2 regions of the Streptomyces sp. SudanB182_2057 genome follow, and region 2 is predicted to be linked to the other one. Evidence: riboswitches for the same ligand, from Rfam matches in the RefSeq annotation. Region 2 holds a riboswitch; the other holds the start of a gene.
What was found. A riboswitch is a leader RNA that binds a small molecule or an ion and turns the genes downstream of it on or off. The one in region 2 is predicted to bind cobalamin.
Positions count from the first base shown of each region.

Region 1: linked by a shared signal. The riboswitch ahead of ACSURM_RS17870 (HoxN/HupN/NixA family nickel/cobalt transporter) and the one ahead of ACSURM_RS28200 (cobalamin biosynthesis protein) in region 2 are both predicted to bind cobalamin.

Region 1 covers NZ_OZ186798.1:4,113,342-4,117,456, forward strand. Annotated here, with positions in the region: gene ACSURM_RS17865 (bile acid:sodium symporter family protein) at 50-1,129, shown strand; gene ACSURM_RS17870 (HoxN/HupN/NixA family nickel/cobalt transporter) at 1,026-2,135, opposite strand; cobalamin riboswitch at 2,161-2,344, opposite strand; gene ACSURM_RS17875 (ArsR/SmtB family transcription factor) at 2,423-2,773, shown strand; gene ACSURM_RS17880 (glycoside hydrolase family 13 protein) at 2,853-4,115, shown strand, end outside.
Region 2 covers NZ_OZ186798.1:6,360,144-6,364,258, reverse strand. Annotated here, with positions in the region: gene ACSURM_RS28215 (lysozyme) at 1-285, shown strand, start outside; gene ACSURM_RS28210 (anion permease) at 429-1,712, shown strand; gene ACSURM_RS28205 (hypothetical protein) at 1,747-1,968, shown strand; cobalamin riboswitch at 2,127-2,269, shown strand; gene ACSURM_RS28200 (cobalamin biosynthesis protein) at 2,368-3,312, shown strand; gene ACSURM_RS28195 (cobyric acid synthase) at 3,309-4,115, shown strand, end outside.

The sequences.
Region 1 (4,115 bases), 2.2 Mb from region 2:
CATAGAGGCATCCCCCGTCCCATGCCACCCGCTTCCAAGGCAGGAGCGCATGTCTCAGACGCTCACCGGCTCGGCCCGCGGTCTGGCGCGCCGTGTCGACTGGTACATCGTCGCGCTGTTCGGCGCGATCGGGATCGCCGCGCTCGTCCCGGCCGAGGACACGGCGGCCGAGGCCGTCTCGTGGCTGACCAAGCTGGCGATCGGCCTGCTCTTCTTCCTCTACGGCGCCCGGCTCTCCCCGCAGGCCGCGCTGGACGGCGTACGGCACTGGCGGCTGCATCTCCCGGTGCTCGCCCTGACGTTCGCCGCCTTCCCGCTGCTCGGCCTGGGCGCGAAGCTGCTGCCGGACGGGTGGCTCGGCGCCGAACTGACCGCCGGGGTGCTGTTCCTGGCGGTGCTGCCGTCCACCGTGCAGTCCTCCATCGCCCTCACCTCCCTGGCCCGCGGCAACGTGGCAGCGGCCCTGTGTTCCGCGTCCTTCTCCACCGTGCTGGGCGTGGTCCTCACCCCGGTCCTGGCCGTCGCGCTGATCGGCGGCGGCGAGGGCGGCGGCATCCCGATCGGCGCGGGCCAACTCGTGGACATCGCCGTGCAGTTGCTGCTGCCGTTCGCCGCCGGGCAGGCGGTGCGGCGGTGGATCTCCGGCTGGCTCGGCCGGCACCGCAAGGTGATCGGGCTCTGCGACCGGGGCTCCATCCTGCTCGTCGTCTACGCGGCGTTCAGCCGGGGCATGACCACCGGCATCTGGCAGCGGGTGTCCCCCGGCCGCCTGGTCCTGCTCGGGGTTCTGGTGGCGGTGCTGCTCGCCGCCGCCCTGCTGCTGGCCGACCGCTCCGCGCGGGCGCTGCGGCTGCCCCGCGAGGACCGGGTGACGGCGGTCTTCTGCGGGGCGACCAAGAGCCTGGCCAGCGGGCTGCCGATGGCCTCCGTGCTGTTTCCCGCGGACGAGGTCGCCATGACCGTCCTGCCGCTGATGCTCTACCACACCCTCCAGCTGGTGGTCTGCGCCGCGCTCGCCCGCCGGCTCAGTCGGACGGCGCCGCCCGCACCGACCAGCGCTCCTCCACCCGTGCCAGCCGCCAGTACGCCAGCGCCGCCGCCCACACCACCACGAACAGGCCGACGATGAGATAGCCGACGCTGTCCAGGTTCAGACCGGCCACCCAGCCGGTCACCGGGTCGCTGAGGCCGGCCTTCTCGTGCAGCACCCCGACCAGTTCGATGGTGCCGATGAAGAAGGCCACGGCGATGGACAGCCCGGTGATGGCGAGGTTGTAGAAGACCTTGCGGACGGGGTTGGCGAAGGCCCACTGGTAGGCGAAGTTCATGAACGTGCCGTCGAGGGTGTCGAACAGGCTCATCCCGGCGGCGAACAGCAGCGGCAGGCACAGGATCGCGTACCAGGGCAGGCCGGCCGCCGCGCCCGAGCCGGCCATCACCATCAGGCTGACCTCGGTGGCCGTGTCGAAGCCGAGGCCGAACAGGAAGCCCAGCGGGTACATCTGCCCCGGCCGGGACACGGACTTCGTCAGCCGCCCCAGCAGCCGGTTCATGAACCCCCGCGAGTCCAGGTGCCGTTCCAGCTCCGTCTCGTCGTACCCGCCCGCGCGCATCGCCCGGAACACCTTCAGGATGCCCGCCAGCGCGACCAGGTTCAGGGCGGCGATGAGGTAGAGGAAGGACCCGGAGATCGTCGTACCGAGCACCCCGAGCACCTGGTGGGTGGCGGAGCCCTCGTTCATCACCTTCCCGGCCAGCGAGGTGCCGCCCGCGATCAGCAGCGCCAGCAGCACGACCACGCTGGAGTGCCCGAGCGCGAACCAGAACCCCACCGACACCGGGCGCTTTCCGTCGGCCATCAGCTTGCGGGTGGTGTTGTCGATCGCCGCGATGTGGTCGGCGTCGAAGGCGTGGCGCACGCCGAGGGTGTAGGCGGTGATCCCCAGCCCCACGCCGAACACCTGGGAGCCCACCTCGAAATGGCGCGGGGCCACCAGCACATACAGGATCCCGAAGGCGACGACATGCAGGGCGAGGATCACCACCAGCAGCCCCGCCGTCTTGACGGTGTCCTCGCGTCGCCAGCGGAACGAGGGGTGCGCGGACTCGGACAGAGACGTCCCGGGCAGGTTCATATGGTCAGCTCCAGCACCTCGTGGATCTTTCTGAGCTGCCGTGGCCGGTCTCCTGGCTTACGGGTCACGCGTCCGCCGTTCCTGCCTTCCCGGCCTTTCGACCAGTGGCCCGGCGGGTGCCGGACGGAACGGGAACTCCCCGATCACAGTGGCGAGGGCCGCTCCGGTCTCACACCGGCTTCCCGAACACCACGGCCCGCCCACCGTAGAGGGGCACGCGGTCGCCTGCATAGCTGCGCAGTCGGGCAGGTATGCAAGATCACATCGCCACCTGCCAGGATGGGAGCATGCATCTCGTTCCTGCCGACCGGGCCGGGCGTCGGACCATCGACGGGCACCGGGTGTGCGAGGCGATCGCCGCGATCGGTGACGCGGGGCGTCTGCGCACCTGGGCCGACCGTTTCTCGCTGCTGGCCGACGCCAACCGGCTCGCGCTGCTGCTCGCGCTGCACCGGACCGGGCCGCTGGCCGTCTCGGACCTGGCGATCGCCACGGGCATGAACGACCCGGCCGTCTCCCAGGCCCTGCGGCTGCTGCGCGCGGCGGGGGTCGTGGCAGGGGAGAAAGAGGGGCGCGTGGTGCGCTATCGGGTGGTGGACGAGGACGTAAGGGGCCTGTTGGAGCACTGCGCCGCCTGATCGTCCCGGAAAAGGTTCCCTTTCGGGCAATGTGGACAGATACAGATCCCGTACCGCTGTCCGTCCCATGGGAGCCCGTATGGCAGACCGTCCGCCGGACCTCTCGTCCAGGAACCCCGACTGGTGGCGCCAGGCCGTCATCTACCAGGTCTATCCCCGCAGTTTCGCCGACGCCGACGGTGACGGTCTCGGTGACCTGAGGGGCCTGACCCAGCGGCTTTCGCACCTCGCCACGCTGGGCGTCGACGCCCTGTGGCTGAGCCCCTTCTACCCCTCCGAACTCGCCGACGGCGGCTACGACGTCATCGACCCGCGCGGTGTCGACGAACGCCTGGGCACGCTGGACGACTTCGACGCCCTGGTGGGCGAGGCGCACCGGCTGGGCCTGAAGGTCGTCGTGGACATCGTCCCCAACCACACCTCCCATCTGCACCGCTGGTTCCGGGAGGCGCTGCGCGCCGGGCCCGGATCGGCCGCCCGCGAGCGGTACGTCTTCCGGCCGGGGCGCGGCGCGCACGGGGAACTGCCGCCCACCGACTGGCAGTCGGTGTTCGGCGGCAGCGCCTGGCAGCGGGTGGCCGACGGGGAGTGGTACCTGCACCTGTTCGCCCCCGAGCAGCCCGACCTGAACTGGGACAACGAGGAGGTCCGCGCCGACTTCCGCGCCACCCTGCGGTTCTGGTCGGACCGGGGCGTGGACGGCTTCCGCGTGGACGTCGCCCACGGCCTGGCCAAGGACCTCACCGAGCCGCTGCGGGACCTCGGCGCCCTCGGCACGGCCGGCGAGGCGGCGCTGCGGCACCTGTCGCCGGGCAGTCACCCGTACTGGGACCGGGACGAGGTGCACGAGATCTACCGCGACTGGCGCAAGATCTTCGACGCCTACCGCCCGCCCCGCATGGCCGTCGCCGAGGCATGGGTCCCGGGCGGCCGCCGGGCGCTGTACGCCCGCCCGGACGAACTCGGCCAGGCCTTCAACTTCGAGTACCTCCAGGCGCGCTGGGACGCGGGGGAGCTGCGCGAGATCATCGCCGGCGAGCTGGCCACAGCCCGCTCGGCCGGTGCCTCCGCGACCTGGGTGCTGTCCAACCACGACGTCGTACGGCACGCCTCCCGGCTCATGCTGCCGCCCGGCACCGACCCGGAGGCCTGGCTGCTCGCGCACGGCGCGGCGCCCGCCGTCGACCCGGCGGCCGGGCTGCGCCGGGCCCGGGCGGCGACCCTGCTGATGCTGGCGCTGCCCGGCTCGGCGTATCTGTACCAGGGCGAGGAACTCGGCCTGCCCGAGGTCGCGGACCTGCCCACGGAGGTGCTCCAGGACCCGATCTGGGAGCAGACCGGC
Region 2 (4,115 bases):
TGGATCCGTTCGTTCAGCGACGAGACCCGGCGCAGGACCGGCCGCCGCCCGGTGATCTACACGACGACCCAGTGGTGGAAGTTGTGCACCGGCAACAGCCGGGCGTTCTCGAAGAACCACCCGCTGTGGATCGCCCGGCACGGCACCGCGAAGCCGGGGGCGCTGCCCGGCGGCTGGCGGTACTGGACGTTCTGGCAGTACCGCACGAAGGGCACGCTGCCGGGTGACCAGGATCTCTTCAACGGCACCCTGGACCGGCTGCGGATCTTCGCGCGGGGCCGGTAGCCAAGGGGGGCCCGGCCCGGCAGGGCGGAAAAGAACCCGGGTATGGGATTGCCGACACCACTGTGCCCGTCCCAGTTCATCTTCCGTTCACCCAGGTTGCCTACGTTCGTCCAGCCAACGACCTCGAACGATTGCCTGGGTAAATGGAAAGCTTCTCGCTGATCCTCGCGATTGTGGTGGTAACCGCTCTCGCGTTCGATTTCACGAACGGTTTCCACGACACCGCGAACGCGATGGCCACCACCATCTCCACAGGCGCCCTGAAGCCCAAGATCGCGGTGACCATGTCCGCCGTCCTCAATCTTGCGGGCGCCTTCCTCTCCGTGGAGGTCGCGAACACGATCTCCAAGGGTCTCGTCGACGAGACCGGCATCCGTCCCGAGGTCATCTTCGCCGCCCTGGTCGGCGCGATCCTCTGGAACCTGCTGACCTGGCTGGTGGGCCTGCCCTCCAGCTCCTCGCACGCCCTGATGGGCGGCCTGGTCGGCGCCACCGTCGCCTCCGCCGGCTTCGACGGCGTCCACGGCGGCGTCCTGGTCACCAAGGTCCTGCTCCCCGCCGTCGCCGCGCCGGTCGTGGCGGGCCTCGCCGCGTTCCTGGCCACCCGGCTCTCCTACCGCGTCGGCGGCACCGGCGACACCGAGGCGACCCGCAAGGGCTACCGCGTCGGCCAGATCGCCTCCGCCGGCCTGGTCTCGCTCGCGCACGGCACCAACGACGCCCAGAAGACGATGGGCATCATCACCCTCGCGCTGATCGCGGGCGGCTCCCTCGCCCCCGGCTCCAACCCTCCCACCTGGGTGGTCCTCTCCGCCGGCCTGGCCATCGCGCTCGGCACCTACATCGGCGGCTGGCGCATCATCCGCACCATGGGCAAGGGCCTGACCGACCTGGAGCCGCGCCAGGGCTTCGCCGCCCAGACCGGCGCCGCGACCGCCATCCTGGCCTCCTCCCACCTCGGCTTCTCCCTCTCCACCACCCACGTCGTCTCCGGCTCGGTGATGGGCGCGGGCCTCGGCCGCAAGGGCGGCGTGGTCCGCTGGTCCACCGCGACCCGCATGGCCGTCGCCTGGGTGCTCACCCTGCCGGCCGCCGCGCTGGTCGGCGCGGGCGCCGAGGCAGTCACCGACCTCGGTGACTGGGGCACCGCCGGCGTCGCCGTCTTCCTGGTCGCCGCGAGCGCCGCCATCTGGAAGATCTCCCGCCGCGAGGTCGTGGACCACACCAACGTGATCGAGGAGACCGGCGAGCCGGCCGGTGTCGTCACCACCGCCATCGCCGCGGTCACCCCGCCGCCCGCCGGCCCGGTGGCCGACAGCCTGACGGTCCCGGCCACCGCCGGCCTGACGACCGCCGGCCTGACGGCCACGATCCCCGCCCCGGCCGCCGAACCGGCCCCCGCCGCCCCGCCGGCCGCCACGGTCTGACCCGCCCGCACGGTTACTGAAGGAAGCAATCCGCATGAAGATCGACTGGGCGGCCCTCGGCTCCGTACTGGGCGTCAGCGTCGTGTTCACGGTGGGCCTGGTGGCCCTGTTCACCCTCGGCATCAACGGCATGTCCCGCCGCGAACGGGCCGCGGCCCAGGGCGGCTCCGCCACGCTCGCCGTCACCGGCGCCTACGCCTGCTTCGCCGCCTGCGCGGCGGCCGTGGCCTACGGCATCTACCTGATCGTGGCCTGACCGCAGGCCCCCGATCCCCGCCTCCGCCCCGCCGACCGGCCCACCCGCCGGACCCGGCGGGGCGGACGCGTGTGCGGGGGCTCCCAAGGCCCGCCCGGCGCCCCGGGGATGTGGGCCTCGGCACAGTCGGGCGTCCCAGGTCAAAGGCAAGTTGACGGCCCTTCCGGGCACGTGGTGGACTGCCCAGGCCATGTACGGCGGCAGCAGAGGAAGCCGGTGCGAATCCGGCGCGGTCCCGCCACTGTCACCGGGGAAGAACTCCCCGGGAGCCAGGAACTCTCGCCGCCGGAATCCGTCGAACCAGGGCGTGGACACCCTGAGTGAGGACACGAATCGCCATGCTCGGCTGCCGAAGGACCCGTACCAGGAACGCCCCCGCGCCCACGGCCGGCTGAGCCGATGGGTGCCGACCGCACATACGCGTACGGTGCCGCCGCCGGCGTCCTCGGTGATCTGCTCCTCGGCGATCCCCGCCGCGGGCACCCGGTCGCCGCGTTCGGCCGCGCGGCCACGGCCGTGGAAGGCGCCTTGTGGCACGACCACCGAGCCTGGGGCGCCGTGCACACCGCCGTATGCGCCGGTGGCGCCGTCGCGCTCGGGGCGCTGGCCGCACGCGCCGTACGCCCCTCCCGTACCGCCTCCGTCGCGCTGACCGCCGCCGCCACCTGGGCCGTCGTCGGCGGCACCTCGCTCGCCCGCGAGGCCCAGGCGATCGGGCGCGCCCTGGCCGCGGGGGACACCGAGGCCGCCCGCGCCCGGCTGCCCCACCTGTGCGGCCGCGACCCGCAGGCGCTGGACGCCGACGGAATGGCCCGGGCCGTGGTCGAGTCGGTCGCCGAGAACACCTCCGACGCCGTGGTGGGCGCCCTGGTGTGGGGAGCCGTGGCCGGGGTGCCGGGGCTGCTCGGGTTCCGCGCCGTCAACACCCTGGACGCGATGGTGGGTCACAAGTCGCCCCGGCACCGCCGCTACGGCTGGGCCTCCGCCCGCCTCGACGACGTCGCCGGCTGGCCGGGCGCCCGGCTCACCGCCGTACTCGCCACCGTCGCCGGACCCGACCCGCGTGGCGCCCTGCGCGCCTGGAAGGCCGACGCCCGCAAGCACCCGAGCCCCAACGCCGGTCCCGTGGAGGCCGCCTTCGCGGGCGCCCTCGGCGTCCGGCTCGGCGGGACCCTCTCCTACGGCGGCCGGGTCGAACACCGGCCCGTGCTCAACGGCGGCACCGGACGGCCGGTCCGGGTCACCGACATCGACCGGGCGGTACGGCTCTCCCGCCGCGTCGGCCTGCTCGCCCTCGGCACCACGCTCGCCGCGCGCGCACTCCTGAAAGGACGTGGGAAGTGAACGGTGGTCTCCTCGTGGCCGGCACCACCTCGGACGCCGGCAAGAGCGTCGTGACGGCCGGGATCTGCCGGTGGCTGGCGCGCCAGGGCGTGAAGGTGGCGCCGTTCAAGGCGCAGAACATGTCCCTGAACTCGTTCGTGACCCGCGAGGGCGCGGAGATCGGCCGCGCCCAGGCCATGCAGGCCCAGGCCTGCCGGATCGAGCCGACCGCGCTGATGAACCCGGTGCTGCTCAAGCCCGGTGGCGAGCAGAGCAGCCAGGTCGTGCTGCTCGGCAAGCCGGTGGGCGAGCTGAGCGCGCGCGGCTACCACGGCGGACGCCAGCAGCGGCTGCTGGGCACGGTGCTGGACTGCCTGGCCGAACTGCGGGGCACGTATGACGCGGTGATCTGCGAGGGGGCGGGCAGCCCGGCCGAGATCAACCTGCGGCGGACCGACATCGTCAACATGGGCATCGCGCGGGGCGCGCGGCTGCCGGTGCTGGTGGTGGGCGACATCGACCGCGGCGGCGTCTTCGCGTCCTTCTTCGGCACGGTCGCCCTGCTCTCCCCCGAGGACCAGGAACTCGTCGCCGGGTTCCTGGTGAACAAGTTCCGCGGCGACGTCGGCCTGCTCGAACCCGGCCTGGACATGCTGCACGGCCTCACCGGACGGCGGACCTACGGCGTGCTGCCGTTCCGGCACGGGCTCGGCATCGACGAGGAGGACGGACTGCGCGTCTCCCTGCGCGGCACCGTACGGGAATCCACGGTCGCTCCCCCGGTCGGCGAGGACGTGCTCCGCGTCGCCGTGTGCGCGATCCCG